DNA from 2 places in the Thalassospira sp. SN3W genome. Region 1 is predicted to be linked to the other one. Evidence: riboswitches for the same ligand, from Rfam matches in the RefSeq annotation. Region 1 holds a riboswitch; the other holds the start of a gene.

Evidence for each region. A riboswitch is a leader RNA that binds a small molecule or an ion and turns the genes downstream of it on or off. The one in region 1 is predicted to bind glycine.
Region 2: linked by a shared signal. The riboswitch ahead of P8T57_RS11305 (L-serine ammonia-lyase) and the one ahead of gcvT (glycine cleavage system aminomethyltransferase GcvT) in region 1 are both predicted to bind glycine.

The regions. Positions count from the first base shown of each region.
Region 1 covers NZ_CP121124.1:1,399,508-1,415,685, forward strand. Annotated here, with positions in the region: gene P8T57_RS06300 (hypothetical protein) at 1-678, shown strand, start outside; gene P8T57_RS06305 (YqgE/AlgH family protein) at 766-1,344, opposite strand; gene P8T57_RS06310 (protein-disulfide reductase DsbD domain-containing protein) at 1,716-3,944, shown strand; gene P8T57_RS06315 (peroxiredoxin) at 4,297-4,779, shown strand; gene P8T57_RS06320 (hypothetical protein) at 4,866-5,270, opposite strand; gene P8T57_RS06325 (protein phosphatase CheZ) at 5,746-6,651, opposite strand; gene gcvPB (aminomethyl-transferring glycine dehydrogenase subunit GcvPB) at 6,854-8,350, opposite strand; gene gcvPA (aminomethyl-transferring glycine dehydrogenase subunit GcvPA) at 8,347-9,702, opposite strand; gene gcvH (glycine cleavage system protein GcvH) at 9,706-10,077, opposite strand; gene gcvT (glycine cleavage system aminomethyltransferase GcvT) at 10,168-11,280, opposite strand; glycine riboswitch at 11,338-11,440, opposite strand; glycine riboswitch at 11,444-11,567, opposite strand; gene P8T57_RS06350 (hypothetical protein) at 11,804-12,358, opposite strand; gene ispH (4-hydroxy-3-methylbut-2-enyl diphosphate reductase) at 12,625-13,572, shown strand; gene P8T57_RS06360 (homoserine kinase) at 13,605-14,579, shown strand; gene rnhA (ribonuclease HI) at 14,586-15,029, shown strand; gene P8T57_RS06370 (EAL domain-containing protein) at 15,275-16,178, shown strand, end outside.
Region 2 covers NZ_CP121124.1:2,495,379-2,511,556, reverse strand. Annotated here, with positions in the region: gene P8T57_RS11315 (hypothetical protein) at 40-696, shown strand; gene P8T57_RS11310 (dihydrofolate reductase family protein) at 703-1,236, opposite strand; gene P8T57_RS11305 (L-serine ammonia-lyase) at 1,389-2,804, opposite strand; glycine riboswitch at 2,875-3,002, opposite strand; glycine riboswitch at 3,006-3,105, opposite strand; gene gpmI (2,3-bisphosphoglycerate-independent phosphoglycerate mutase) at 3,380-4,972, shown strand; gene P8T57_RS11295 (peptidoglycan DD-metalloendopeptidase family protein) at 4,953-6,299, shown strand; gene P8T57_RS11290 (S41 family peptidase) at 6,338-7,600, shown strand; gene P8T57_RS11285 (divergent polysaccharide deacetylase family protein) at 7,702-9,165, shown strand; gene P8T57_RS11280 (RNA pyrophosphohydrolase) at 9,204-9,800, shown strand; gene P8T57_RS11275 (hypothetical protein) at 9,887-10,078, shown strand; gene P8T57_RS11270 (methyltransferase domain-containing protein) at 10,154-10,960, shown strand; gene P8T57_RS11265 (alpha/beta hydrolase) at 11,009-11,845, shown strand; gene P8T57_RS11260 (hypothetical protein) at 11,928-12,626, shown strand; gene P8T57_RS11255 (squalene/phytoene synthase family protein) at 12,744-13,718, shown strand; gene P8T57_RS11250 (hypothetical protein) at 13,792-14,073, opposite strand; gene P8T57_RS11245 (phosphoglycerate kinase) at 14,861-16,054, opposite strand.

The DNA of each region.
Region 1 (16,178 bases):
ACACTCCATAATGCGATCGAGGATCTGAAGGCAGAACTTCTGTCCGACATCCGCATCATGATGGAAGAACAGAAGAAACTGAATGCGCGCGCCGATGATGATGATCAGGACGACGCCCGCAAAGAGCTTCGCATGCTCAAGACCGAAATTCGCGCCCTTGCCAATTCCATTCAGGAAACCAAGCGCGAAATCGCCGCCCTCTATACCGCGCCGGACGACAGCAGCGGCACGCGGATCAACATCGTCAAAGGCGAGCTTGATTCCGTCGTCGCCGCGACCGAGGATGCCACCGCCAACATCCTTGAAACCGTCGAAAAAATCGATGCGGTTGCCCATAATATCCGCTCTGCCGCCCCTGATGACTATACGCAGGGGCTGGCCGACGATATCGTCGATCTGGTGGTCAAGGTGTTTGAATCCTGCAACTTCCAGGATCTGACCGGGCAGCGCATCACCAAAGTCGTCAACACCATGAAATATATCGAGGAACGCGTCACCCGCGTCATCGAAATCTGGGGCGAGGATGACTTTGGCGAATTCGATCTGCCCGCCGACCCCAAAGGTCAGGACAATCTCGATAAAACCGTCACCCGCGCGCCGCAAAACGTCGAACGCGTCAGCCAGGACGAAATCGATCAGATATTCTCGCAGGAAGAAATCGACGCCCTGTTTGACTGATCCGTTTACTGGCCTGAAACGTCACCAAAACACCAAAGCCTGCCGGAAACGGCAGGCTTTTCACGTGCAGGGTTTGGTCCCGTGGCCTTAGGCGTGGCCCGCTTCGCCTGAAAGAAGTTCCGGGGCAAAGCCCAGCTTGGCAAAGGCCTGTTCCCATTTGTCTTCGCAATCAACACCAAACAGAAGGTCGGCATCGGCATCGACATGCAGCCAGCCATTGGCAAGAATCTCGTTTTCAAGCTGCCCGCTGCGCCATCCGGCATAACCAAGGGCCAGAATGCTGCTTTTCGGACCTTCGCCCAGCGCAATCTGTTCAAGGATATCGACCGTTGCCGTCACCGAAACACCCGGATCGACATGCAATGTCGCCTCGTTCTCAAAATCGGTACTGTGCAGAACAAAGCCCCGCCCGCTTTCGACCGGTCCGCCGAAATGCACCTGAATATCTTCAATCGTCGGTGCCGGGCGCGCAATGCCAAGCTGTTCAAGCAATTCCGGGAAGGTGATGCTGTCGATCAGCCGGTTGATCACCAGCCCCATCGCCCCATCCTCGTTATGGGCACAGATATAAACCACGCTTTGCGAAAAACGCGGGTCGCGCATGCCCGGCATCGCCACAAGCAGCTTCCCTTCAAGATATTCGCCAGTGTGATCTCTAATTCCCATTCCCAAACTTTTCCTGTGCTGTTCACTCAAGCCTAGCGCGATCCGTCACACATTACCATCGAAAGCCACCCTTGGCGTCAAAACGGGTAAAAATGACATTGATCAAAGACGCAGCGCGCCACTGCGTTACATGTAGGTAGCCTGACACGCAATCGACAGCAACACCGGCATAAAAATATGGTGTTGAAGATCACATCGATGCGCACACATCCCGGTAACGCAGTCGTGCCTTGCCATGAACATCAACAGCTATTAGCCATCGCCACATGGCACAAAGCAGCCATTTGTGCCATATCCATGAAATGGAACATCATCGTTCCTGCCGCGCCCCGAAAGATGTAAAAAGACTTCACGACCAGAAGGAAGCCACCGTGATCCGATCTTTGTTCCTAGCCCTTGGCCTTGTGATTGCGACTATCCCCCCGTTTGGGGCGGGTGCAAGCGCGCAGACAGCGGCCAGCAACTGGGTTGACGAGGATTTTGCATCACTCCGCCTGATCAGTGCGCGCGATGCCATCAATGGCCGCGATGAAATCCGTCTTGGTCTTGAATTCGAACTTAAGCCCGACTGGAAAATCTATTGGCGCAGTGCCGGGGATGCCGGTTTCCCGCCGCAACTCGACTGGACCGGATCAACCAATATCGGCGACGGTCAAATCCGCTGGCCCGCCCCGCATCGTTTTTCGATCTTTGGGCTGGAAACCTTTGGCTACAAGGATCACATCATCCTGCCGATTGATGTGCCGATCACCGATCCGGCACAAGGCGCAAACATCAGTCTTGATGTCGATTATCTGGTCTGTAGCGACGTCTGCATCCCCGCACAGGCAAACTTCACCCTCGATATCCCCGCCAGCCTTTCGGATGGCGCAAACAGCGATACAGCAGGCATCAGCCGCTTTGCCCATGATATCGAAAAATTCGCATCCCGTGTGCCGCTTCGCGGGGACAACCTGCCGATGTCGGTCACCGATATCTGGCAGTCGACAGCACAATCAGGCGAAAATGACCAGACCGTCCTGAATGTCGCGATCACCGGCCTTGATCAGACCGCATCCGACCCGGTCGAAATCCTGATCGAAGGCAATGTTCGCCTTGGCTTTGGCGTGCCGGTCCCGACCGCAACCGATGCAGCAACCGGCACACAGCAGTTCCGGATTCCGATCTATGGCCTGAAAGACGATCAGACCACGATTGGCGATGACGTGATCGTCACCGTTATCGCCGGCCCCCTTGCCATCGAACAGGACCGTCAGATTGCCGCCGCGCCGTCTGGCACAAGCAGCACAAGCACCACCACCAGCAGCAACGCGACGTCCAGCCCCGGCATCGCCACCACCAGCCTGTGGTTGCTGGGCGCGCTGGCCCTTCTGGGCGGGTTTATCCTCAATTTCATGCCCTGCGTCCTGCCGGTCCTGTCGCTCAAGGTGATGTCGGCGATGAAGGCCCAAGGTTCTGCGCGCAGTGCGACGCGCCGCGGCTTCCTTGCCAGTGCGGCGGGTATCATCACCTCCTTCTGGCTGATCGCGGCCGTCCTGATCGCCATCAAGCTTGCCGGTGGCACGATTGGCTGGGGCATTCAGTTCCAGCAACCCCTGTTCCTGACCGTGATGACGATCATCGTCGCCCTGTTTGCCTTCAATATGTGGGGCCTGTTTGAAATCAATGGCCCGGCCGAACTCGGCAATGCCGCCAACGATACCATCACCGCACGCGAAAAATCCGGTCACCATCTTGGCGGTCACTTCCTGACCGGCATGTTCGCAACCCTGCTGGCAACGCCGTGCTCCGCCCCGTTCCTTGGCACGGCGGTCGGTTTCGCACTGGCCGGCAGCAGCTTTGACATCTTCTGGATATTCACCCTGCTCGGCATCGGGCTGGCCGTGCCCTATCTGGCGATTGCCGCCCGTCCCGAAATCGCCCGCCTTCTGCCCAAACCGGGCCGCTGGATGGGCTTTGTCAAAGGCATTCTGGGCGTGGCCCTTGCTGGCACCGCCATCTGGTTGCTGTCGGTTCTGGCCGTGCAGATCGGGATGGCCGGGGCGATTGCGGTTGGCATCGCCCTTGTCATGACCGGTATTCTTTTGTTTGCCCGCCATCGCACGACGGTGCAGAAACGCAAATATGTCTTTACCGCACTCGCCACCCTTGGCGTGCTGGCCGCCCTGTTCGCACCGGGCTTTTCCAAGGCCCCGCTCAAGAACACCGCATCGCGCACCAGCAGCCAAACCCTGCCGTGGCGGCCCTTCGCCCCGGATGAAATCGCCCGCCATGTTGCCGATGGCAAAACCGTGCTGGTCGATATTACCGCCGAATGGTGCGTGACCTGTCAGGTCAATAAAAAGCTGGTCCTTGAAACCGACGATATGACCGCTGCCCTGACCGCCGATAACGTCATCCTGATGCAGGGCGACTGGACCCGTCCCGATCCGGTGATTTCGCAATATCTGGCGGGTTATGGCCGCTATGGCATTCCGTTCAATGCCGTATTCGGGCCCAAGGCACCGGACGGTGTTCTGCTGTCCGAACTGCTTGGCAAACAGGAAGTCCTTGATGCCATCGCCCGCGCATCCGGTGGTACCGACCTTGTGAAAAAGTGATGTGATGCACATCTTTTCGGGATCACGATAAACCGTGACAAAGATTTGAAACCATCGAAACCCCAACGGATATGATTGAAGATCAACCCGTTTTGCTGTTTGATGGCCCTAGAGCCTTTTCCGTTGGGATTGAAGCGTTTTGCCGGAGGCATTCTTCTGTCCCGCAAGGAAGGGATCGCAGAGCGTAGCGGGGCTACGGTCAAGATCCCTGACGCTGCGGGGCAGAAGAATGTCCCGGCCCGAAGGGTTCGGGTTTGGCGAACAAAATCGCTTCAATCCCAACGGAAAAGGCTCTACCCAATCACCAGAACAAGGGCGGCAATCAAGCCCCCCGCATGACGGAGAAAACCCCATGACCATCGAAGTCGGCAGCAAACTTCCCGAAGTCACGCTTTTCCGCGCCACCGCCGACGGCCCCGAAGCCGTCAACACCAACGAATTTTTCGCCGGTCGCAAGGTCGTTGTCTTTGCCGTGCCGGGCGCTTTCACCCCGACCTGCTCGGCCAAACATCTGCCGGGCTTCGTTGCCAATGCCGATGCCATCAAGGCAAAGGGTGTTGATGAAATCGTCTGCCTGGCATCGAACGATGCCTTTGTTCTGAACGCCTGGGCAAAGGCCGAAAATGCCGGTGAAAACATCACCATGCTGTCCGATGGCGACCTCGCCTTCGTTAGCAAGACCGGCCTTGAACTCGACCTGACCGGTCGCGGTCTTGGCAAACGCGCCAACCGCTTTGCCATGATTGTCGATGACGGCAAGGTCACCGATCTTGCGGTCGAGGAACCCGGCGCCTTTGACGTGTCGAGTGCCGAAACCGTGCTGGGCAAACTCTAAGCCCGAAACACCCGCTACAAAGCAAAAAGCTCCGCCTGATCCGCGGAGCTTTTTTCTTTTGATGCCGTATCCTTGGGGGCAGGCCCCTAACGCGGCAGCAAAACCGGTATCGGTTCTGACCGGCTGTCAAAATCGCATTCAAAAGTCGGGTCGGTGTGTTTGGCAATGAAATGCACCACACCTTCGCGGAAATCTTCCTTGATCGGCGACCAGCTCATGAAGACACCGCCGCGATTGTCATATTCGCGAATGTCTCGGTCATGGGACAGTTCAACAAAACTGTGGCCCAGATCTTCGGTGGCCCCGGCGACAAGCCATGACGGTTTGATCCCGCCATGCCACAGCAGATAGACACCGCCAACATTGTCAAGTTTCAGCTCGCTGAAATCATCGATCATGAACAGGCGATAATACTCGCCACGCGGGCTTTTCCGCCATTTGATATCTTGTGCCTTTGGCTGGCGCAAAGTGCCAAGCGACCAGAATCCCATTTCATCCTCCAAGCGCACCAAAACGCGCGCAACTGCACGTCACACGCATCCCAACGCTGCTTTTGTTTTTTATGAATTCCACTATATCGGAAAACCGTAAACTTTTGGTTGACCGATGAGAAGTCGGAAATTCGTAAAATCTTGTTCAAGGGTCTGGATCTATTAATTTGTTTGAAATGGTCAATCAGATTTGTGCGGATACGCGGAGCAAAAACGCAGGAAGATATTTATCTTTCAAGGTTTTGCGACAAAGTAGCCCGTGCAAATCCGATTGATCCGTAGGACAGGTTTTATCTTTGCGAACTCCAGCGTCAAACCCCTTGTGCGGGGTACCAACCCGCTCTGCGGGCTTTTCCTTGCATTTCGCAAAGATAAAACCTGCCATTCCAATCAAATTAATAGGTCCAGACCCTAGACAAGACTTCTTCAGGGCTTCAACCCTGAATATAAGACGCGTACCCCGATTTGGAAATACTCAGTCGAACAATTTGTCGATGTCGTCCTGACTGATCCCCTCGCCTTCCAACTGCGGACCATTCAGAAGATCGTCATCCTCGTTCTTCGGCGTCCCGTCATCATTTTCGGGAACCGGCAGATCGGTAAAGGCATCCTCGCCCCAGATCAGGATCATGTTGTGAACCCGTTCTTCAACGAATTCAAGGGTCCGAACCACCTTGTTGATGCGCTGGCCGGTGATGTCCTGGAAGTTACAGGACTCGAAAACCTTGGTGACCAGAAACGCGATCTGTTCGACATGTTCGGCCACAAAGTCGGATGGTGCCGAATTTTTAAGCGTCATCGCCAGATCGTCGATCTGTTCGGCGGATTCAAGGATCGTATGCGTTGCCATTTCCGTATCCTTGATGATCGCATCAAGTTCGGTGGTCGCACTGACAAGGCGGTCATCCTCGGCCTTCGGATGACGCAGCGACGCGATCTGCATCTTCGCCCTGTGAATATGTTCGTTCATTTCCTCGATCTGCTTGCGGATCAGTTCAAGGTCGTCTTTGTCCGGTTCCGACGCACCCGGACGATTGCTATGGGTAAAATTGCTGCTGACCGGATCGGGCAATACATCCATCGCATCACCATCCGATGCCGGTGCGATATGGGCGGCATCAATACTGCCACCGGCACGCACCGCATCGCGAAGCTGGGCGACTTCCGACCTCAGGGCACGAATTTCATCAAGTACAGCCTGATTGATCCCGGATGGCTCAACGGTCGCAGCCGGTTTCGGCGCTGGCAATGGCGCACCTGCACCCATACCGGTTTCAAGCGTCGGATCGAAAAAGGAATCCGACCAATCTTCGACCACACCACCCGAACGTTCTTTTAAACGGCGTTCTGCGGTGAAAACCTTCTGCACGCGACGTGTCATGGCTGACTTCAATCCTCCGGCAACGGGCTTTACCCGATCCCTGTTCCCCCGATCACCCACCCCCGTGGTCAGATGATCACATTAAAACGAGTATAAGGGTCCAGATTGCTACAAGTCCAATGGGTTTCAAGAACAAGCCCTTGAAAAAGAACACCCCGGCCAGATGACCGGGGTGCGCAAAAAGGTTATGTTGCGTTGCAAATCAAGCAGTTTCAGGCATCCAGCGCAGAACCGGCTTTCTTGCCGCCGCCGTTTCGTCAAGACGACGACGCGGTGTCAGATACGGCGCATTTTTAAAGAATTCCGCATCGCCCGATTCTGCCTTGGCCACCAATGCCAGCACCGCATCGCAGAACTGGTCAATCGATTCCTTGGTTTCGGTTTCCGTCGGCTCGATCAAAAGCGCACCATGCACCACCAGCGGGAAATACATGGTCATCGGGTGGAAGCCCTCATCAATGATCGCCTTGGCAAGATCCAGCGTCGAAACACCGGTATCTTTCAGGAAATCATCGTCAAACAGCGCTTCATGCATGCAATAGCCGGGGAATGCCACGCTCAGCTTGTCTTTCAGACGCGCCAGCAGATAGTTGGCATTCAGCACCGCATCGCCCGACGCCTGACGCAATCCATCCGCCCCGTGGCTTTTCATATAAGCCAGCGCACGAATGAACATGCCCATCTGGCCGTGGAACCCTTTCAGGCGACCGAACGGCTTGTTGCCATCCTTCTCGTCTGCCGTTTCTACCAGATGGAATGTCTCGCCCTTGCGCACGACATAGGGGATCGGTGCGAACGGGGCCAGTGCGTCGGAAAACACAACCGGACCCGAACCCGGTCCACCGCCGCCATGCGGGGTCGAAAAGGTTTTATGCAGGTTGATATGCATCGCATCAATGCCAAGATCGGCCGGGCGCACCCGTCCGACAATCGCGTTGAAGTTCGCCCCGTCGCAGTAAAAATACCCACCGGCCGCATGGACCAGATCGGCAATCTTGCGAACGTCGCGTTCAAACAGGCCACAGGTATTCGGGTTGGTCAGCATGATACCCGCCACATCGTCGCCAAGCTTGGCTTCGAACGCGGCAAGGTCCACACGGCCATCTTCGGTGGCCGGGATCGAATCAACCGTGAAACCGCACGCTGCGGCGGTTGCCGGGTTGGTCCCGTGGGCCGATTCCGGCACCAGAACACGACGACGGTTTTCACCGCGCGCATCAAGGGCCGCCCGGATCGCCATCATGCCGCAAAGTTCGCCCTGTGCGCCCGCTGCCGGCGACATGGCAACCGCTGGCATCCCGGTCAGAACCAGCAACCAGTGTGCGCAACTGTCAATCAGTTCAAGCGCGCCCTGAACCGTGCTTTCGGGCTGCATCGGATGCAGGTCGGCAAGACCGGGCATCCGCGCAACCTTTTCATTCAGGCGCGGGTTATGTTTCATCGTGCACGAACCCAGCGGGAAGAAGCCAGAATCGATGCCAAAGTTTTTCTGCGACAGGCGCGTGAAATGACGCACCACCTGCGGCTCGGACAGGCCCGGAAGACCAACATCGCTATCGCGATCAAGGCCGCCAAGGCGTGATTTGATGCCCGCTGGCTTCGGAAGGTCAACACCGGTACGACCCGGTTCGCCCATCTCGAAAATCAGCTTTTCCTCGAGCACAAGGCCACGGTTACCGGTATGGGTGGTAAAGCTCATGCCAGCACCTCCTTCAATGCAGACGCAAGGTCCGCGATGTCTTCGTCGGTGTTGGTTTCGGTCGCCGCCACCAGCATGTAATGGTCCAGATCGTCCCGGTTCGGATACAGGCGCGACAACGGAACCCCGCCAAGGACACCCTTGCCAACCAGTGCCTCGACCACCTCGGCTGCCGGTTTGGCAAGCTTGACGGTGAACTCGTTAAAGAAGCTGTCATTGACAACTTCCGCACCCGGCACCGCATCAATCGCATCGGCGGTCTTGCACGCGGTTTCATGGTTAAGCGTTGCCACACCACGATACCCGTCTTCACCCAGAAGGCTCATATGCACCGTAAAGGCCAACGAACACAGCCCGGAATTGGTGCAGATGTTCGATGTCGCCTTTTCACGACGGATATGCTGTTCACGCGTCGAAAGTGTTAGAACAAAACCACGTTTGCCGTCCTGATCGACCGTTTCACCGCACAGGCGACCGGGCATCTGGCGTACCAGTTTGCTGGTCGTGGCAAAAAGCCCGACATATGGCCCGCCATAATTCAGGTTGTTACCGATCGACTGGCCTTCGCCGCAGACGATATCCGCGCCAAAGCTGCCCGGCGATTTGATCGCGCCAAACGCCATGGCCTCGGTAAACACCACGATCAGAAGCGCCCCCTTGGCATGGCACGCATCCGCAAGCTTCGTGTGATCCTGAATGCGTCCGAAAACGTCCGGGTACTGGACAACCACACACGCCGTCTGATCATCAATCAGATCGTCAAGCTCATCCGCGGTTGCCTGCTTTTCCGGGTGCCCGTCACGACCGGCAACTTCGGTATCGCTATACTGGCAATAGGTTTCCGTGACTTCACGGTAATGCGGATGCAACCCACCCGACAGAACCGCTTTCTTGCGGCGCGTGGCCCGGCACGCCATCAGAACGGCCTCCGCGCACGACGTTGCCCCGTCCCACATCGATGCGTTGGCCACATCCATGCCGGTGATCGATGCCACCTGGGTCTGGAATTCGAACAGATACTGCAACGTACCCTGCGCGATTTCCGGCTGATACGGGGTATAGGCCGTCAGAAACTCACCGCGCTGGATGATGTAATCGACCGTGGCCGGAACATGGTGGCGATACGCCCCCGCGCCCAGGAAACTTGGCACGCTGGCCGTGCCGATGTTTTTGGCGGCCAGTTTCGCCATGTCGCGTTCGACCTGCAATTCACCAAGATGATATGGCAGATCGACCGGCTCGGACAGCAGCGCGCCGTCGGGCACGTCGCTATATAACTCGTCAACGGACCCGGCCCCGATGGTTTCAAGCATCGAGGCGCGATCCGCACTGGTTAGCGGAAGATAACGCATATCTTAAAGGCCTTCGACAAAGTCTTTATACGCAGCTTCGTCCATCAGCTCATCAAGCTGGGACTCATCGGAAAGTTCCATGCGGAAGAACCAGCCATCGCTTTCCGGGGCTTCGTTCACCAGTGCCGGATTGTCATCAAGCTCTTCGTTGGCTTCGACAACGACACCATCAAGCGGCGCATAAACGTCGCTGGCGGCCTTGACCGATTCGACAACCGCCGCATCGCCATCCTTGGTCAGCTTTTTGCCAACTTCCGGCAGCTCGACATAAACGATATCGCCAAGCGACTGCTGGGCGTAATCGGTAATGCCAACGGTCGCGACACCGTCTTCATATTCAACCCATTCATGTTCCTGCGAGAATTTTTTAGCCATGGTAATTCGTCCCTGTAAGATCAGTTGTCTCTAAAATCTCGGTATCTTTTGCGGGCCGCAAACGCTGCCCGAACTCTTTTTTTCTGATGATCAGCCGCGATAGTAACGATGTGCCGCAAACGGCAGCTCGACGATTTCCGCCGGGCGTGCCTTGCCGCGCACCATCAGATCGACTTTGGTACCCGGGGCGGCAAATTCAATTGCGACATATCCCATCGCAATCGGGCCATCCACGGTCGGGCCGAAACCACCGCTGGTGATTTCGCCAATTTCTTCACCGTCACTGTTCAGGACAGCCGTATGTTCACGCGCCGGTGCCTTGCCTTCGGGTTTGATCCCGACACGTTTGCGATCCGCGCCATTGGCAAGCTGATCAAGGATGACATCCGCCCCCTTGAACCCGCCTTCTTCGCGACGACGCTTGTTGATGATCCAGTTAAGGTCGCCTTCGACCGGGGTGGTCGTGGTATCGATATCGTTGCCATACAGGCAAAGACCAGCTTCAAGACGCAGCGAATCACGCGCGCCAAGGCCAATCGCCTCGACCTCTTCCTCGGCCAGAAGCTTGCGCGCCAGCTCTTCGGCGCGCTCGTTCGGCACGGAAATCTCATACCCGTCTTCGCCGGTATAGCCCGACCGGGTGACAAAGCACGCGATACCGGCAATATCGATCTCGGCAAAGCTCATGAATTTCATATCGGCAACCGAGGGTGCAAACCGCGCCAGCACGCGGGCGGCATCCGGGCCCTGCAAGGCCATCAATGCGCGGTCATCAATCTCGATCAGCTCCACACCGTTATCCAGATTGGCCCGCATATGGACAATGTCATCATCCTTGCACGCGGCATTGATCACCAGAAACAGGCTGTCGCCCGCATTGGTGATCATCAGATCATCCAAAATCGTGCCATCGTCATTGGTGAATGCGGAATAACGGGTGCGGCCGGGTTTCAGGATCGCGATGTCACCGGGCACCAGCTTTTCAAGCTCGGCCACGCGATGTTCACCGGTCAGGCGGACCTGCCCCATATGCGAAACGTCAAACAGACCGGCCTTCGCACGGGTATGCAGATGTTCGCCCTTCACCCCCAGCGGATATTGCACCGGCATGTCGTATCCGGCAAACGGCACCATCTTGGCACCCAGTTCCACATGCAAATCATAAAGGGCAGTTTTCAGCAGTTCGGTTTGATGATCGGCCATCAAGGTCTCCAGACAGTCGTTGCGAAACATAGCCGACCAGTGGCCAACCACGTCCCCCTCTGTCTTGGAGCCTGAAAGAATCACAGCCGGTTTGAATACCGGTCTGCTTACATCTTCGGCGAGGCGCACATCCATGTTCGATGCCGCCTGCTTTCCAGAGTCCCATCTCCCCGCGGTCCGTTTGCCTGAGAGTTTCCGGGGTGGTTGCTCCTTCGGCGTCCGCGCAATCCCTATCGATGTAATCACGCACATCGATCAAGACCGTGGCACTCTCCCACGGGGATCATTTGGGTATGCCTCCTTATACGGATTTGAATCCGACCAGACCAGCCCCAAAAATCATATCCTCTCCACCCCATCCATTGGTATGAGGATTAAAAGCCCTTTTTTAGCCCCTCCGGCAAATGCCCATTATTTTGTATGAGGATTACCGAAAACGAACTTTTGTTCAAAAACGAAAACCCCGCCACGCGAGGCGGGCGGGATTTGATTATTCACCAAAAATGAATAATAGGCGGGATTATTAATTTTTTCCGAAGCGCCGATTGTAATCAAGCTGATCGGCACTCAGCTGGAAACCAAGGTAAATTTCATAGTCCGGACCGGCCCAGACATCATCCAGCGGCACGTTCAAAGTCACCTGCTCGTCGCGATAGCGCGCCAGGTTCAAATTGCTCGGAAACGCCATCTGAACATCAAACAGATTCTTCTGGATAAACTCGCCAGACGGGTCCTTAAGTGCTACGAAATACTGGAGTTTTGCGTTGCGCCCCTGTGCGGCCGGGCCCAGTTCGGCATTGATCACCGGGCTGATCACGACGTTCAGCACCTTGTCATCAAGGTCATAGCCGCAATCACCCAGATAACCGCCAAATTCGGCTTCAAGGATCACATCGGTCAGGTCTTTGCCCTGACCGCTGAACTGCACCAGTCGGGCGGTATCATTGGGCAGGAAGGCCCGCGGACATGCCGGAACCGGCTGCTCTTCGAACGGGTTGCTGCTGCACGCCGCCAGAAAACCGGCAAACGACACCAAACCCAATGCACAAACACGCCGCAGTCCGTTCGCAATCGTCATCCAAGCCTCTATAGAACTGGTCAAATTCGCGGTCATCCCCCACCATGGGCACAACCGCGCGCAGTCTATTCGCTCCGATATGGCGACACAACCCGCTTCCGTTTCAAATCGCGGTATGCGGCGTAAATACATGGCCGGACATAGCTGAACATGCATCTTTACACGGTGTCTGTCATTGCGTGCACGGTGCTGGCAGGTTATGTAACGAAGACATTTGAATAATCGCGCGGCTGGTGTCGCGCATCATGAACATTCGGACCCGTATCATGTCTGACAAAGCCGACCTTCGGATCATTCTTGCCAACCCGCGCGGTTTCTGTGCCGGGGTGGATCGTGCGATCGAGATCGTCGAAAAGGCGCTGGTGAAGTATGGCGCGCCGGTCTATGTCCGCCACGAAATCGTCCACAACAAATTCGTGGTCGACCGCCTGCGCGATATGGGCGCTGTTTTTGTCGATGAACTCGATAGCGTCCCGGATGGCGTGCCAGTAATCTTTTCCGCGCACGGTGTGCCGAAATCGGTCCCCGAAGCCGCCGAAAGCCGCCAGCTTGAATATCTTGATGCGACCTGCCCGCTGGTGTCCAAGGTCCATCGTGGGGCTGAACGCCACCATGCAGATGGCAAACATATCCTTCTGATCGGCCATGCCGGTCATCCCGAAGTCATCGGCACCATGGGGCAGTTGCCACCGGGCAGCATGACCCTGATCGAGACCGAAGAAGACGCCGAAAACCTTCAGGTCGAAAACCCCGAAAACCTTGCGTTTGTGACCCAGACCACCCTGTCGCTGGACGATACGGCCAAGATCATCTCGATCCTGCAACGCCGCTTCCCGGCGATCGAGGTCCCGAAGAAAGAAGACATCTGCTATGCGACCACCAACCGCCAGCACGCGGTCAAGCTGATCGCAACCGACGCCGATGCCATTCTGGTTCTGGGCGCGCCAAACTCGTCAAACTCGAACCGACTGGTCGAAGTAGCCAAACGCGAAGGATGTGACCGTTCGGTTCTGGTCGAACGCGCCAAGGATATCGACTGGTCCAAGCTTGACGGCATTTCGACGCTTGGCATTACCGCGGGCGCATCCGCCCCGGAAATTCTGGTCGAGGAAGTCATCGATGCCTGCCGCGAACGTTATAACGTCACGGTCGAAACCCTGACTTTGACCAATGAAAACGTCACCTTCAAGCTGCCCCGCCAGCTTGCCAGCTAACCCCGCCCTGATGCAGGAAATCCGGATATCCCATGGCCGTCTATACCGACGTTTCTGACGAAGATATCGCCCGTTTTGTTGCCGAATACGATATCGGCAATGTGATTTCGTTCAAGGGAATCGCCGAGGGTGTCGAAAATACCAACTTCCTGCTTCAGACCGATCAGGCATCCTTCATCCTGACCCTGTATGAAAAGCGTGTGAACCCCGATGATCTGCCGTTTTATCTGGGCCTGATGGATCATCTGTCGGCCAAGGGGCTGAATTGCCCGACACCGATCCACGGCAAGGACGGGGTTGCGTTACGCCGTTTGTGCGGACGTCCGGCCGCCATCACATCCTTCCTGAACGGCATGTCGCCACGCCGGATCATGCCCCATCACTGCACCGGGCTTGGTGCAGCACTGGCGCAACTGCACACCGCCGGTCAGGATTTCGACATGTATCTTGGCAATGCGCTAAGCGTTACGGGCTGGCGCCCGCTGTTTGAAAGCTGCCGTGCTGATGCCAACGGCGTTCAGCCCGGCCTTGAAAAACTGATCGAGGATGAGCTGGCCTTTCTTGAAGCCAACTGGCCCCATCAGTTGCCCGCGGGCGTGATCCATGCCGACCTGTTCCCCGATAATGTGTTTTTCTTCCCGGGCAAGGATGACGTATCGGGCCTGATCGATTTCTATTTCGCGTGCAATGACCTTCTGGCCTATGACATTGCGATCTGCATGAATGCCTGGTGTTTCGAACCTGATAACAGCTTCAACGTCACCAAGGCGCGCAACCTGCTGTCAAGCTATGGCAAGGTGCGCGCCTTGTCCGATGACGAACTGGCCGCCCTTCCGATCCTTGCGCGCGGGGCGTCGTTGCGGTTCCTGCTGACCCGTCTTTATGACTGGATCAATACGCCCAAGGATGCGCTGGTCACACCGAAAAACCCATGCGAATACATCAACAAACTGCGCTTTCATCAGCGGATCGACAGTGCCAGCGCCTATGGCCTGGGCGAGGAATAGAATTACATGACCGGAACGGACAATAAACGCGTCGAGATTTATACCGACGGCGCGTGCAGCGGCAACCCCGGCCCCGGTGGCTGGGGCGCGATCCTGCGATTTAATGGCGTGGAAAAGGAAATGTCGGGCGGCGATCCCGAAACCACCAACAACCGCATGGAAATGATGGCCGCCATCAGTGCGCTTGAAGCGTTGAAACGCCCCTGTGTGGTCGATATCTACACCGACAGCAGCTATGTCCGTGACGGAATTACCAAATGGATTTTCGGCTGGCAGAAACGCGGCTGGAAAACGGCGGATAAAAAGCCCGTCAAAAATGTCGAGCTTTGGCAAAGGCTTCTGGATGCCCTGAAACCTCACAAGGTTGAATGGCACTGGGTCAAAGGACACGCCGGACACCCGGAAAACGAACGATGCGATGAACTCGCCCGTCAGGCCGTGCCGAAATAAACCCGCCCTAAATAAGAAATCCGAAATAAACTGGCATACAAGTGCTTGAAGCTGCTGCACTTCGATCCAAAATAGATGGATCGGATTGCTTTTTGTGAACGCTATATGAAAAAAATGAAATCAAACTTGCTTTTGGGCTGACTTCCAGATTGAGTAACGTCAGTGTCAGGGATGTTGGACCCCGTCCTAAGGTCGGGTATGGTTGCCATTAACTAGTCGATAGTGGGTGCCGAGGAGAAATACGCTTGTCGCGCGGATCGTACGGCTTTTTACAACGGAAGTCGCTTAGCAGCCGATTGCTTTTTATCGCGCTGCCGCTGGTTTCCCTGTTCTCCCTCGCGCTGTTCGTTGTCTTCGGATACGTCAGTTACACGGTTCTGCGTGACGACCTGACTGAAAAAATCGAACAGACCGCCGATATCAATGCCCGCGTTCTGGCGACACCGTTCTGGTATCTGGATGTCGACAATATCGAATCCGCCCTGAATGCCATGAGCCGGGATCGCGATATTGTCGCCGTGCTGGCACTAGGTGCTGACGGCACCGAATTTGCCCATACCGGCGTGTCACAATCCGAACTGAACGACACCCTGCGTCTGTCGCGGCGCGTGTTCTTTGAACGCAATAATGTGCGTCATGACGTCGGCGAACTTGTGATTTACTTCACAGAAGCCCGCGTTCAGGATTTGCTGTTCCGCCGGATGGTGATCGACATGATCCTGTTCGGCCTGCTGATTGCGGTTGTCGCCGCCAGCCTTCTGATCGCCAACAAACGGTCGATCAAGGAACCGCTGAACCGGCTTTTGCATTCCATCCGCATGACCAAGCATGGCCGCCTGCGCCGTCCGGTGGAATGGAACAGTTCGGATGAACTGGGTCTTCTGATCCGCGAATATAATGAAATGGTGACCCTGCAAGGGCAGGCACAGGAAGAAGCCCAGCGCAAACAGGCTCTTCTCGAAGCAACCCTTCACAATATCGGCCAAGGCATATGCCTGTTCGATCAGGACCTGAACCTGATGGTCTGGAACGAACGCTATATCGAATTGCTGAACCTGCCGCGCGATCTGGTCAAGGAAGGCACACCGCTTTCCGATATTCTGCGTTACAACGCCGAACGCGGCGAATATGGCGATGTCAGCATTCAGG
Region 2 (16,178 bases), 1.1 Mb from region 1:
ATGGGTATTTCTCTATCTGTTTGAGTAGGGGAATTAACGATGCAAAACAGATACTTAAAGATTGCCGCCGCTATCGGTTTGGCAATGCTGACCGGCGCGTGCGCAGCTTCGCGTAGCGTTGTCGAAATTCAGGAACCGGCCAAAATTGAGAACCCGGCGACTGGGCCGGCCGTTAAAATCGTTTCGGTCGAAGACAAACGCCAATTCGAGATTGATCCGTCAACACCGGATATCCCGTCGCTGTCGAATGACGAGATTGATGATGTCACCTTTACATCGCGTGCCTATGCCCGCAAACGCAACACCTATGGAATGGCACTGGGGGATGTTTTGCTACCCGAAGGCAAAACCGTTGCCGATGCTGTCAACAAGGCAATCTCCAACGGCTTCAAACAGGCCGGATACCGTGTTCTTGAACCGGGGGACGCCGAATATGACAGCGCCGACTCCGTCGATGCCGACCTGATCAAGTTCTGGTCATGGTTCGAACCCGGTTTCTGGCAGGTCACGGTGCATAACAAGTCCGAAGTGACGTTGAAGGGCAACGAACTGAACAAGGGCGAACCGGTTACTGTCACCGACAGCTATCAGGAAAAGATGCAGATGGTCCTCGACAGCGACTGGCAAAGCAGTGCTGTTAATGCCCTACGCGAACTTTCCTCAAAGATTACCGAAAAACTGGAAACGCTTAAGTAACCGGCTTTAACGCAAATCATACTGCATGCGCACGACACCGGACTTGTAGTGCTCCGATGCCACCAGTTTCAGTGTCGTGCCCACAGCATCCCTGCCAAACAGCCGGATGCCATCACCGAGAATTTCGGGGATGATGAACATTTCAAGCTGATCGACAAGGCCGCCAAACAGGAATTGGGTCACAACACTGGCCCCACCGACGATCCAGATATCGCCGGTATCGGACCTGTCATCGCGAAGCTGGCTTGCCAGTTCCACAAGACTACCGCCATAGGCCTCTGTATTGGCCGGGCGGTTATCGGGCAAATCGCGCGATGTCAGGACAATCGTGCGGCGATCTTCATAGGGCCAGTCGCCAAATTCCATCACCTGATCAAAGGTTTTTCGCCCGATGATCAGTGTTCCCACGGTGCCCAGAAAGCCCTCGAAATCGAACTCGACCGGATCGAATTGATCAAGCCAGTCAACCGCGCCATTGGCGCGCGCGATATAGCCATCCAGACTGACCGCGATATAGATGCGGAACAGTTTCTTTTTCATGCTTTGCCCAACCTGTTCGGGGTCTTTGCCCCGTTTTTGATTTCTCAATGATATCAGATTGCAGGCGCAAGGTGGCAAGAATCAGGCCGGATGAAAAACACCCCCGAAACGGCGGCTTCGAGGGTGTTTGGTCGGTATTTCAAACTGTCAGCTCAACATTCGACCACGTTGACATTGACTGCCAGCCCGCCCTGACTGGTTTCCTTGTATTTGCTTTGCATATCAATGCCGGTCTGGCGCATGGTTTCGATCACCTTGTCGAGTGACACGGTATGCTGACCATCGCCGCGCATCGCCAGACGGGCAGCATTGATCGCCTTGACCGCCCCCATGGTGTTGCGTTCGATGCAGGGTACCTGCACCAGACCGCCAATCGGATCACAGGTCAGGCCAAGGTTGTGTTCCATGCCAATTTCGGCGGCGTTTTCAACCTGTTCGGGCGTACCGCCCATGACGGCACAAAGCGCGCCTGCCGCCATTGAGCAGGCCACACCGACCTCGCCCTGACAACCGACTTCGGCGGCAGAAATCGACGCACGCTTTTTATAGATCGAACCAATGGCCGCCGCCGTTAACAGGAATTCGCGTATTTTCCCCTGTGTCACATTGGCCCCGAACCGTTCGTAATAGCGCAGCACGGCGGGAATAACACCCGCCGCCCCGTTGGTCGGGGCGGTCACGACGCGCGAACCGGCAGCATTTTCTTCGTTAACCGCAAGGGCATAAAGATTGACCCAGTCGATCACGGTCAACGGGTCCTTAAGCCCCGCTTCTGGCCGTTCCGTCAGCTCAAGGTAAAGTTTGCGCGCACGCCGTTTGACATTCAGCCCGCCGGGCAGGATGCCATCGGTTTTGCAGCCACGCTCAATACAATCCATCATCGCGCGATGCACGCGGTCGACAAATTCCTCGGTCTCGTCAGGTTCACGCCAGCTTTTTTCGTTTTCGGCCATGACTTCGGCAATCGACAGCTTTTCCTTTTTACAGATCGCCATCAGTTCATCGGCCGAGGAAAAGGGATAAGGCAGCGTGATATTATCGCCGGAATATTCCGCCCCGCGATCATCGCCCGAGACGATAAACCCACCCCCAACCGAAAAATATTCCTGTTTGTGCAAAACAACACCGTCACGGTCAAAGGCGGTGATCCGCATGCCATTGGGATGTTCGGGCAGGCTTTCGGTCATATGGAAAACAAGGTTGGTATCCCGGTTGAAAGCAACCGGATGCGCGCCGTAAAGCTGTAATGCGTGATCTTTATCAATCGCATCCATTGTCGGTGCGATCCGGTCGGGATCAACCGAACGCGGTCGTTCCCCCGAAAGCCCCATGATCACCGCGGTATCGGTGGCGTGCCCCTTGCCGGTCAGGGCAAGCGATCCGTAAAGATCAACAATTACCGAGCCGATTTTTTCCAAAAGATTCCGGGCTTCGAGTTCCAGACAGAACCGATAGCCCGCGCGCATCGGGCCGACCGTATGCGAACTCGATGGGCCTATGCCGATGGTATAAAGATCGACAACGGAAAGATTAACGTCTTGCGGACGCTGCTTATTTTCTTCGGTCAAATGGGCCTCCCACGGCTCTTTGTCATGCGGATCAATGCCACATGACGTTATAGAACCGGTGTCTTGCCCCCTCTGTCCCTTGACCTGAGATTGTGCGCCCTGTTGCCAAAAACAAAGAAGTCTTTGACGCCATGGCTTCATCCTTCGGTGGAAATATGGTGCCGGGCGTTGGCCCCGTACCGCTTTCTCTCTCCAGAGCCTCAATCCGCAACGGTCCATCTGCCTGAGAGTTTTCGGGGCTATTGCTCCTTCGGCGCCGATCTGATCGCGGGATCAAAGCGGGCTCTCCCATCGCGGTTATTCGAGGTATCACCGTAACGCCCGAGATTACAGGCAGGTGATGATCCTTGTCAAAAAGCGACTTTGCAAGCACACAAAAAATACCCGGTCGGAAGGCTGTTCAATACCGGCATTCATGATAGATTGCGCGTTGAAAATGCTATGATTGGCAGCGTCTGATGGCGGACCCACCGCGCCCGGCGTCTTTGTACGGATGGCAAAATTACCGGAAAATAACCATCTTTACCGGTAATTCAGCCTTTTACCTTATTTCGTGTACTTTAGTTCGTGGGATTATGATTGTGACTGTATCAAATACCGTAAAGCGCCCGCGTCCGGTGGTGCTGTGCATTCTGGATGGCTGGGGTTATCGCGAGGAAAGCAAGGACAATGCGGTTGCATTGGCCAATACCCCTGTTTGGGACGCGCTTTATGCCAACAATCCGACCGGCTTTCTGAAAGCCTGCGGTCTTGATGTCGGCCTGCCCGAAGGACAGATGGGCAATTCCGAAGTCGGCCATATGAATCTTGGTGCCGGCCGGGTTGTGATGCAGGAACTGCCAAAAATTGACGAGGCTGTCAAAACCGGTTCGATCGCAGATACCGATACGGTCAAAAAGGTTATCGCCAAGCTGAAAGAAAGCGGGGGTGTCTGTCATATCGCGGGGCTTCTGTCCGAAGGCGGGGTGCATTCCCATCAGGCCCATATGGCTGCCCTTGCCAAAATCATCGCATCGGCCGGTGTGCCGGTAAAAATCCATGCCTATCTGGATGGCCGCGATACCGCCCCCAAAAGTGCCGCCAAATTCCTTGAAAAATTCCGCGCACAGATTGGTGATGCCAATGTTGAAATCGTGACCGTTACCGGGCGCTATTACGCGATGGACCGCGACAATCGCTGGGAACGCGTCAGCCAGGCCTATTTCACGATGGTAAAGGGCAAGAATTACGCCGATGGCCGCACCGCTGAAAGTGCCGAAGGCGCAATCAGGGCAGCCTATGATGCCGACACCACGGATGAATTCGTTCTGCCGACCGTGATTGGCGATTATGCCGGCATGAAAGACGGCGACGGGATTTTGATGACCAATTTCCGGGCCGACCGCGCGCGTGAAATTCTGGCCGCGATCTGCGCACCGGACTTTGACGGGTTTAACCGTGGCACCCCGATCAGATTTGCCGTGCAGGCCGGTATGGTTGAATATTCATCCGACCATGCAAAATATATGGATGCGATCTATCCGCCGCAGGTGTTGCCAAATATCTTTGGTGAAGTCGTTTCCAGGGCTGGCATGAAGCAGTTGCGCATCGCGGAAACCGAAAAATATCCGCATGTGTCCTTCTTCTTTAACGGCGGCGAAGAACAGGTTTTCGAGGGCGAAGACCGTATTCTGGTGCCATCGCCCAAGGTCGCGACCTATGATTTGCAGCCGGAAATGTCGGCCCCGGAAGTGACCGAAAAGCTGGTGGCGGCGATCAGGGCTGAAACCTATGACGCGATCATTCTGAACTTTGCCAACCCCGACATGGTCGGCCATAGCGGCATTTTGTCCGCCGCGATGAAGGCCGCCGAAGCCGTCGATACCTGCCTTGGGCAGGTTGTTGATGCGGTTAAATCGGTGGGCGGCGTGATGTTCGTTACCGCCGATCACGGGAACTGTGAGATGATGGTGGATCCGGAAACCGGCGAGCCGCACACCGCGCATACGCTTAATCTGGTGCCGACCATTCTGGTGAATGGACCCGAAGGCGCGACACTGGAAAATGGTCGCCTGGCCGACGTGGCACCGACTTTGTTGCAGCTTCTCGGGCTACCGCAACCGGCGGAAATGACCGGCAAACCGTTGATCAAGGGTTTGAAAGGGAATGATGCGCTTCTTGCGAACTGATCTGCGTTCCAAGACCGCCCTGCCTGCGCTGGCTGTGATTGCAGCCATGATCGCGGGCGGGGCAGCGCCGTCTTTTGCCCAGTCGCTACGCAAGGTCGACAGTCAGCTTGATAAACTTGAAAGCCAGCTGTCAGAGCAGCAAAAGCAGGAAGAATTCCTGGCGCGTAAATCGCGCGAACTCTGGACCGAGGAACAGGCGCTTCAATCCGAAGCCATTTCGGTCGCCAGACGCGCCCAGCGCCTTGAAACAACCCTGACCGATCTTGAAGATCAGCTTGCCGAACTTGAAGTGCGCGAAAAGCGGGCCGCCACCAGCCTTGAAGACAAAGCCGGGCAATATGCCCGCATCCTGATGGCATTGCAGCGTTTGTCGACCACCCCGCCCGAAGCTGTGATCGCCCTTCCTACCAGCCCGCAGGATACATTGCGGTCAGCCATCCTGTTAAAGGCCGCCCTGCCCGGTGTTGAACAGCATGCGCGCGATTTGCGCGCCGAGCTTGAAGAAATTGGCACCCTTCGCGAAGACATCCGCACGCGCCGCAGCGAAATGGCAGCCGCCACCAAAGAATTACAGGCAGAGCGCCAGTCACTGGCCGCCCTGCTTAACGAAAAGCGCAAACTGCGTTCGGAAACCGAGGCCGAGGCCAAAATGGCATCGCGCGCCGTCAATGAACTGGCGACCGAGGCAAAATCATTGGGCGATCTTCTGGAAAGCCTGAAAAAGCGGGCGGAAGGCGTTCCCGAACCCCGCATGAAACCGGAACGCCAGATCGCCAAGCGCACGGAACCCGAACCGGCCCCGGCCCCATCGACAATTGCCAGAAACGAGCCGCCCGCCACCCCTGCGGAAAAAACAGCCCCTGCCAGCAAGGCACCATCGGCAAATGATGAAGAGCTTTCTGTCGGCAGTTCGATCACGCTGGCACACGGACAATTGCGTATGCCCGCAAGCGGCAAGGTCGTTACATTGTTTGGTGAACGGTCCCGCGGACCGGACGGACTGGCGGTTACACATTCCAAAGGGATCGAGATCGACACACGCCCAAACGCGCAGGTCGTATCGCCCTTTGACGGCAAAGTTGTATTCGCCGGGCCCTTCCGTGGCTATGGCCGCCTCTTGATTATCGAACACGGCGAAGGATACCATAGCCTTATCGCTGGTTTTGATCGGCTCGACAGTGTGGTAGGACAATATCTGTTGGCGGGTGAACCTGTTGGAATAATGGGTGAATTATCGCCTAAACTCTATCTGGAGATGCGCCATGACGGTGAAGCGATCAATCCGCTTCCCTGGCTGGCCTCGAAAAACGGCAAGGTAAGTGGATGAAAACCTCTCGATTGGCAGTATTCGCACTCGCTACCGGCATGACTTTGGGCCTTGCTTCGCCCGCGCTGGCGCAATCTTCACCAACAACATCAGCCGAAACCTATCGGCTGCTGAACCTGTTTGGCGATGTGTTTGAACAGGTGAAATCGAAATATGTCGAAGAAGTAGATGACAAGCAGCTGATCGAAGCGGCCATCAACGGCATGCTGACATCGCTTGATCCGCATTCCTCCTATCTGAATATGGATAATTTCGAGGAAATGCAGGTCGATACCCGCGGCGAGTTCGGCGGGCTTGGTATCGAAGTCACGATGGAAGAAGGCTTTGTCAAAGTCATTTCCCCGATTTATGACACGCCCGCCGAAAAGGCCGGTTTGCAACCTGGTGACTTCATCACCCATATCGACGGCAAACCGATCCGTGGTCTTGGCCTGAACGAAGCGGTTGAAATGATGCGCGGCAAGGTCAATACGGACATTATCCTGACCATCATGCGCAAGGGTGAAACCGCACCGTTTGATGTCACCCTGACCCGGGCCGTGATCAAGATCCAGTCGGTTAGATCCGAAGCAAAGGATGATGTCGGATATATCCGTATCACCAAATTCAACGAGCAGACCTTTAGCGGCCTGCAACGTGCGATCACCGAGTTGCGCGATCAGATCGGCCCGGAAATCAAGGGCCTTGTGATTGACATGCGCAACAATCCTGGTGGGTTGCTCGATCAGGCGATTTCGGTTTCGGACGCATTCCTTGATAAGGGTGAAATCGTATCAACCCGCCCGCGCGATACCGAAAATACCGAACGTTACAATGCCCGTCCGGGCGATCTTGCCGACGGACTTCCCATGATCGTTCTGATCAATGACGGTTCGGCATCCGCATCCGAAATCGTTGCCGGTGCCCTTCAGGATCACCGCCGCGCGGTCATCATGGGAACACGCAGTTTCGGCAAGGGATCGGTTCAGACAATCCTTCCGATGCCCGGCAATGTGGCACTGCGTCTGACCACGGCACGCTATTACACGCCGTCGGGCAAATCGATCCAGGAAGTCGGCATCGTGCCTGACATCATCGTCCCGCAGGCCCGTGTCGAAAGCATCGAAGCCGCCCAGCGCCGATCCGAAGCCGATCTGAATGGTGCATTGCGCAACGAGGATGAAACCATCAGCAACGCCGAAAGCGATGCCAATGATCGCCGCAATGCTGCCGAGGAAATAGCGCTGGAAGATTATCAGCTGTCCCGTGCACTTGATATGATCCGGGGCATCGCCCTGTTCGCACCCCGCCCGCAAGGGTGAGGTGCGATCCGCAGACCGAAAGAGACTGACCTTTCGTGATCAGGAAACTCATAAAATCCTTACGGTTTGGCCGAAAGAAGGAACGGGATCCTCTTGATGACATGGGCAATCCTGAAACAGATGATGTTTCAGACGCTCTGTCGGACGAGGATCTTCCCTTTAACGAGCTGCCGATCGAGGTTCAATGGGAACGTCTGCCCAAGCATCCGCCATCACGGCGCTGGTGGCTGTCAAAACTCCTGATAATTGCGCTGTTTTTAAGCCCGATTGCCGCGGCGGGTGTCGGACTTATCCCGATCCTTGATCCTGAAACCGGCTGGCGGCTGTTTCATCTTGGATCACCCAAAACCATCGTCGCCGTTCCCGGGACCGAGCGCGAGCTTCAGGAAGAAATCGCCAAAGGCGTACGCGACGTCGAAGAACGCACGCGCGCCGAGCAGGAAGCACTGGCCAAAGCCGCTAGTGATCCCAACAATCCGCAAAGTGCCGAAGACATCGCCAGACAGCTTGAAGGCGTTTCAGATCTGGTTGGCACCCCCGGTCAGGAGGGCGCAGTGGATGGCACGACAACACCAACCCCGGAAGAACTCGCCGCCCTTGCCGAAGAAGGCGCACTTGATCAGCCGATAGAACCCGATCCCCTGCGCCCGGCTCCGCTTCCTGGTCTGGATGAAGAAGGCAGTTTCGGTCGTATTCCGCGGATTGCCGATGATGGCACGACGCCGTTTGATGCCTATAAACGGCCCTTCGAACGGGTTGAAGGCCAGCCCTATGTCGCGATCATCGTGACCGGTATAGGCCTGAACAGCACCAGAACGAAGGCGGCAATCGAAGATTTGCCGCTGAATATTTCGCTGGCGCTTTCGCCCTATGCCAACAATCTGCAACAGGTCGCCGCCGATGCGCGCGCCATGGGCCACGAGATATTCTTGCAGTTGCCGATGGAGCCGATCGACTTCCCGCTATCTGATCCCGGTCCGCGCGCGCTTTTGACCAGCCTGCCGGAAGGGGAAAACCTTGTGCGACTTGAATGGTTGCTCGCACGGTTCCCGGGCTATGCGGGCGTCGTCAGTTATCTTGGGTCGAAATTCGGAAGCCTCGATAGCGCCATCCGTCCAGTGATCGAATTCGTCGACCGGACCGGTCTTATGTATGTTGAAGGTACCAATTCCGGGTCCGTGAGCCTTGGCGCGCAATTGGCATCGAATGCCGATAGTCCGAATGCCGTTGGCAACATCATGATCGACGAAATTCCAAGTCGCCGACAAATCGACGCCCGGCTTAACGATCTGGTCGAACTGGCAAAAAGCAACGGCGTTGCCGTCGGAATTGCGCAATCCTATCCGGTGACCATACAGCGCCTTCGGAACTGGTCGTCACGACTTGCCCGCCAGGGCGTTCAGCTTGCACCGGTTTCGGCGCTTGCAAAATTGCAGGTCACACCGCAGTCTGCGGACGAGGCGGAAGCCGCCCGGCGTGACGCCGCATTGGCCGAAGAACGCGCCCAAAAGGATGCCGCCCCGTCCGATACTGGTGACGGCGAAAGTGAAACAATCGAAAATTGATGACACCGCCACCGTATGCGGTTTGTCAGGGGGTATTGATGGCGAAGAAATCGGGCGGCAAATCAAAGAAGGCAGCCAAAGCCGACGATGATCAGAAGGCCGGGGATCAGAAGATAAAAACCGGCAGCACGGACAAATCAACGCTGACCGCAGAAGACCTGCCTTATCGCCCCTGTGTCGGGATCGCACTTTTTAACGATGAGGGACAGGTCTGGATCGGCAACCGGATCGGGTTTGAAGGCGCATGGCAATTGCCACAGGGCGGGATAGATGATGGCGAAACCGCCGAACAGGCAGCGCTTCGCGAATTGTCCGAAGAAATCGGCACCGACAAGGCGGAAATCGTTGCCGAAACGCCCGACTGGCTGACCTATGATTTACCCGATCACCTGATTGGCAAGGCATTTGGCGGCAAGTATCGCGGCCAGAAACAGAAATGGTTTGCCATGCACTTTACGGGCAAGGAAAAACATATCAAAATTGATGTTCCCCATCCTGAATTTGATGCATGGCGCTGGACCGATTTCGGAACTTTGCCCGATCTGATTGTCCCGTTCAAAAGACCGGTTTATTTGCAACTTGTCGAAATCTTTCGTGATGTACCTCAAAGAATTCGAAATTTGGGGACGGCATAAGACGCCACGTTATTTCTTGATCAATACGCTCAAATCGATAGATTGCAGAAAATCAAGATACATCAGAAGTTTAGAGGAGTTCTAAGATGGGTGCGGATCGCTTGATCTTCGGTGTCCTGACGATTGTGGTGGGGATTTTCGGCCTGTTCTATGCTTCGGGATCACATGATGGATATTCCTATTTTGTGGGCCTAGCATTGTTCTTTGGTGCGGTGCTGTTCATGTTCGCACTGATCAAGGGACATTATGACCAGCTGGAAAAAGACGGGTATAAATAAGGTCTGCCGCCGAGATATCGGTAGATATCGCCTTTAAGGTTTTCTTTCGGGACCGGGCACGTTATGGATCAGGGTATGAGCAATACACACTGGGATCCTGTTCGTTACGGTCTGTTTGGCGATGAACGTCGTCGCCCGGCAAAAGACCTGATTGCCCGTCTGCCCAAACCGGCGGATGGCTTTTTGCCACGTCACATTGTCGATCTTGGCTGCGGGCCGGGATCCATCACCGCGTTGCTTGATCAGGCGTATCGCACACCGGAAAATCCCGATGTCCAGATTGTCGGGATCGATTCTTCGGCAGAAATGTTGGAAACAGCCGCCAAGCGCGACGAGAATATCGAATGGCAACAGGCCGATATCGCGCAATGGGAAGCGGATAACCCCGTTGATATCCTGTTTTCCAATGCCGCCCTGCAATGGATTCCCGAACACGCCAAACTGTTCCCCCGCCTGACACGGTTTTTGCGTCCCGGCGGACTGTTGGCCATTCAGGTGCCGAACAATTTCCTTGCACCCAGTCATCAGTTGATTGGCGAAGCCGGAATTGAATGGCGCGATGCGGTTGCCGGGGCGACCCAGCAAATCCGGATCATGCGACCGGGCGACTATTTTGATGTCCTGTCCATCGATTGCGATGCCATTGACCTGTGGCAGACCCAGTATTGCCATGTCCTGCATGGGGAAGACCCCGTTTTCGATTGGACATCATCGACCGCCTTGCGCCCGGTTCTTGCCGCCCTGCCCGATGATGATGCGCGCGCCGCATTTTGTGAAAAATACAAAACCCGCTTGAAACAGGTCTATCCGCCGCGTGATGATGGCGTCACACTGTTTCCATTCAACCGGTTATTCATGATCGCCCGCAAACGCGACGCATAAATTCAACGCTAAAGTCTCTATTGGCGGGCATTACAAACGGAGCACCCCATGCCCGCCTTTCGTGACCATTTTATTCCCTGTTGCGGCTATGAAATTCATGTCAGGACGTGGGGCGATCCCCAAAAACCGGCCCTTGTCATGAGCCACGGTCTGGCGCGACTGGCCGATGATTTTGATCATGTCGCGCCGAATTTCACTGATACGTATTTTGTCCTGTGCCCGTCCATGATCGGACGCGGGCTTTCGGGATGGGCCAAGAATCCCGACCGGGAATATACCCTGCCCTTCTATGTCGCACAGACCTTCGAAATGCTTGAACATTTCAGGATTTCAAGCTGCAAGTGGATCGGAACGTCAATGGGCGGGCTGATCGGGCTTGCCATGACCGCCGAAGCCGCGGGATGGATCGAAAAGCTGGTTTTAAATGACATCGGACCGGAACTTGACACTGCGGCAGTCGCACGGATCAAATCCTATGTCGGGGCCACCCCGGAATTTGAAACGATCCATGATGTCGAAGAAATCGTCAAACTGATCTATGCGCCGTTTGGCATCACCGACGAAGCCACCTGGTCATTTATTTCCGCGCGCTCGGTGCGACGTCTGCCGAACGGAAATTTCATGATGCATTATGATCCCGAAGTCATGCGCGTCTTTGCCGAACATATTGATTCTTTTGATGCATGGGATCAATTCAACGCTATTTCTTGCCCGGTGATGCTGATCAGCGGTGCGAAATCTGATCTGATTCCCCCCGCCATTGTCGAAAAAATGCGGGAACAAAAACCGGAAATGCCGATTTTAACTGTAGCAAATTGCGGACATGCACCCCATTTGAATGACGAGGAACAGATAAAAGCCATCAAGGCGTTCCTTGCCGACTGACAAACCGGGGCCGGAAACATCCAGAATTTGTTTGCACAAGGGGATGTGCACCAGTTGCGATCAGGTTGTCGGAACACGAGATATGCATGTATCAAGTCCAATTGCGTGGTCTGTTGCGATTCTTTCCGTTGCCGCGACAACGGGCGGTTTTTCGCACGCGGCCCGTGCCCAGTCGATCCAGCCCGCCACGCCAGATGAAACCGGTGTGACAATTGGCATGCCCCAGACTGACAGTTCGCCAAATTCACTGGTCCCCGGAATACTGCCCCCCGCGTTGCCTGGCGGGATGAGCAATTATTTCGCCCCTCGTCGAAATCACGGCATTGTCCTGAACAATCCATCCAGCGATGGGGAAAGTGACCCATCGCTTCTGTGGTTTGAAATCGACAGCCAGCCAACAACAAACAACGGCATTGCGGCCCAGTTCGGAATTGGCTACGCCCCACGCCCGAATCTGGGCTTTGCCTTTGGCCCGGTTTTCGAACTGAATGGCCCGCTCGGGCAAAGCATTGGCACCGACCAACGCAATGATTTTGATGTCACCCCCACACACCACCCCGGTGGCTTTTACCGCCAGAACTTTTCGAGCAATCCTGGCACCCCTTCGGGCACGGATGATGCGGGCATTGCCGCCAGCCTGTCCTATATGCCGTTTCAGGATATCTGGATCGGGTTACATGGTCGATTGACCAGTGATCTTGCCCCTGATCCGAATACCGGTGCGCTTGATCGCTTTGACGCGATGCTGGGTCTGACCGCCGGATATCGCCTGGAATTCTAGGATCAGGCCCCCTTAATTTGGACGTGATCTTTTACGAAATGCTCAATTCCCCTTTTGCCTGCCCGAACGAGGCTGTATGACTCCTAGAAGGATCATCAGGAAAAGACGAAACGCCGCATGACAAGAATGCCAGCACCGATAGACGGGCCGAATGCCGATGCCTTTTCCGCCTGCAACGACCTTGCCGCGGCAAAAAATGCCAATCTTTACCGTGCGGCCATGCGCCTTGGCCCGGAACGGCAGCGTTTCTTTCTGGCGGCCTATGCATCGATGCGGGTGATCGACGATATTGTCGATGACGGGTTCCTTGAACTGACCGATCATGAACGCGACTATGCCCGCGAAGACACCCTGATTGCGATTGATCACTGGCAGCAGCAAATCCAGGCTGCCAAGATCGACGCTGATAACCCCCATCCCGAAAGCGGCCCGCTCAGCCAGCAGGTATTTGATGCCCTGCGTCTGACTTTGGGCCGAAGCGATCTGGAAGTTGATCCGTGGGTTGATCTGGCCGATGCATTGCGCCGCGATGTTGCCGAAGACCCGATGGATGAATGGGACGATTTCATCGCCTATTGCGAGGGGGCAACCGCCGCCCCGGCATCAATTTTTGTTTATCTGCTATCGGCACGATTCGATAACGAAATCGGATATACATCCCCCCTGACCAACCCACCGCTTTATCATGCGCGCGACATGGCGATTTTCTGTTACGTGGTGCATATCCTGCGCGACCTTCCAGACGATATCAAAGGCCCGGACAGGCTGGTGACGATACCAGCCGAAATCCTGATTGCCGCCGATATCACGCTTGGCGAAATCCGCAATGCCATCGGGCAGAAGAAATATGACGAACTGGACCGCCTGGGCACCATTCTGCTGGAACGCGCGTGGGAACATTTTGAAACCGGGCAGGCCCGGTCGGCTGAACTTCTGGCGATCCTTGATGCGGAAGAAACCGACACCCTGTCACGCCTGTTTGCCGTCTATATCGAACTGGCCAGTGCGATGATGGATAACGGATATGCGGCGTTCCTGAAGGACCGCGACACAATCATCGCGCAAACCGCCAACAACAGCCTTCCCGGATAGCAAAGACCCCGCCGATTGGCGGGGCCCGGGCGATCACATCGCGTGCGGCAAAATCCATATTCCGCTGAACGAATCAACCGATGACCAAAGCCAGATCGAAGAAGACCAGATCCGTCGCGGCGTTCTGAAAGTCGATGCGGCGGAGTAAGATGGTCTTACCCAAGGTATTAAAAAATATACCTTTTTTGCCGTGCTGAGCTTTTTTCGGGAACTTTTTCCGGGTTTTTGGAAAATAGTTCTTGATTTGTTCTTTGGCTTGTGGCATAAGGATAAAGTCAACAGGACAAATGGGTCCGGAGACAAAACCCGCAAAGCGTGATTCGCTTTTGCGGGTTTTTTGCGTTTCGGGCGGCAAAAACAGGAATGAGACGATGACAGGGCAGCGATCTGACGGGATGAAATGGCGGGTGCGGTATCGCCAAAGGGACTTTCATGGCGCTTGGAAAAGTCATTACGGGGGTGGTGCGATCAGGCCGTAAGGCCGTCGGATATTTGCGAAAAACTGTGGTTTATCATGACGGGAGAGTTGTGCCCTTGGGGCAAGGGCGTTTGAACGGGGCAGCGAGAGCCGGGGCCAATTTGGTTCAGTCCAGTTCAGCCCGGTCGGTGAAGCGTGACAATGCCGAGAATCAGCGGGCCCGAATTGCGCCCGGATTGGATCGGCACGGGGTCGGCTGGCCGGGTTGCCGGGATTGGCTGGCGGGGATCGGCTGGCAGGATCGGTTGCCAGCGGGCCGATGGATCCGTTTGGAGATGCCGAAAGGTCGGTCATCATGGGCGGGACGTGTGCCTGCCATGCAGCAACGCTGTTGCCCTTGGGGTGAGTTGCGTTTCGGGGCAACCGAGAGCGACGGGTGTTTGTTCGGGACAGCAGGGTCCGGGGCGTGGTCCGTCCGGTCGGTGGCGTTTGGCGATACCGGGGGCAGCGGGGGTGGTTGGCTTGGTTTGAGCTGGGGTGGCTTGGCGGTTGATCAAAATCGTCATGCCGGGCGAAGCGGAGTGCAGCCCCGGAATCCATGGCCCATTGAAAGAGACGGGATTCCCGCCGTCGTGGTTTATTTCGGATGATTGGGAATGCTTTGTCAGCAGCAAGACCCCGCCGATTGGCGGGGTCTTGCATTTAACAATCAGCAGTTTGCGGATCAGCCACGCAGGGCTGCAACGCCCGGCAATTCCTTGCCTTCTAGCCATTCAAGGAAGGCACCGCCCGCGGTTGAGACATAGGAGAAATCCTGATCGGCATCGGCGTGACGCAGGGCCGCAACCGTATCACCACCACCCGCGACCGACAGAAGTTTACCGGCCTTGGTCAGTTTTGCCGCCTGCTGGGCGACGGAAACGGTTGCCGTATCGAACGGTGCGATTTCAAACGCACCCAGCGGACCGTTCCAGACCAGCGTTTCACAGGACTCGAGACGTTTGTTCAGATCGACAATGGTTTTCGGCCCGGCATCAAGGATCATGCCATCGGCATCAACATCGTTGATGTCAGATACGGTGTGATCGGCATGCGCTTTGAATTCCTTGGCGACCAGACCATCGACCGGCAGAACGATTTCGCAATTGGCGGCTTCGGCCTTGGCAAAAATCTCGCGCGCCGTTGCCAGAAGGTCATGTTCGCACAGCGATTTACCAACATTGACACCCTTGGCCGCAAGGAAGGTATTGGCCATGCCGCCACCGATCACCAGCTGATCGACCTTGGCAACCAGATTGCCAAGCAGATCCAGTTTAGTTGAAATCTTGGCACCGCCGACGATAGCCATCACCGGATGTTTCGGCGCTTCAAGCGCATTGCCAAGGGCTTCAAGTTCCGCCTGCATCAGACGACCGGCATAGGCCGGAAGTTTGTGGGCCAGCCCCTCGGTCGAGGCATGGGCACGGTGCGCGCACGAAAAGGCATCATTGACGTAAATGTCGCCAAGCTTTGCCAGTTCGGCGACAAAGGCCGGATCGTTCTTTTCCTCTGCGGCGTGGTAACGAAGGTTTTCCAGAACCGCGATTTCGCCGTCCTTAAGGCTGTTCACGACGTCTGCTGCGGCCGCACCAATGCAATCATCGGCGAATTTCACCGGACGCCCAAGCTGCTTGGCCAGCGCATCGGCAACCGGTTTAAGCGACATTTCAGCAATGCGTTCGCCCTTGGGACGGCCAAAATGGGTGATCACGACAAGTTTCGCACCGGCATCCGCCAGTTCGATCAACCCCGGAACCGTCCGTTCGATGCGGGTGGTATCACCCACAACGCCGTCTTTCATTGGAACGTTAAGATCAGCGCGCAGCAAAACGCGCTTGCCAGCGACATTGACACCGTCAAGCGTATTGAAGTCAGCCATTATCTGAACCTGCTTTTGAGTTTCACAGAAAACGGGAGGGGGCGTCCCGACATGGGTTGAACGAAGAACCCGTTTGCGCCCTTTTGCCCGACGAACAGGCATTGTGCAACCGGGGAAACCATTC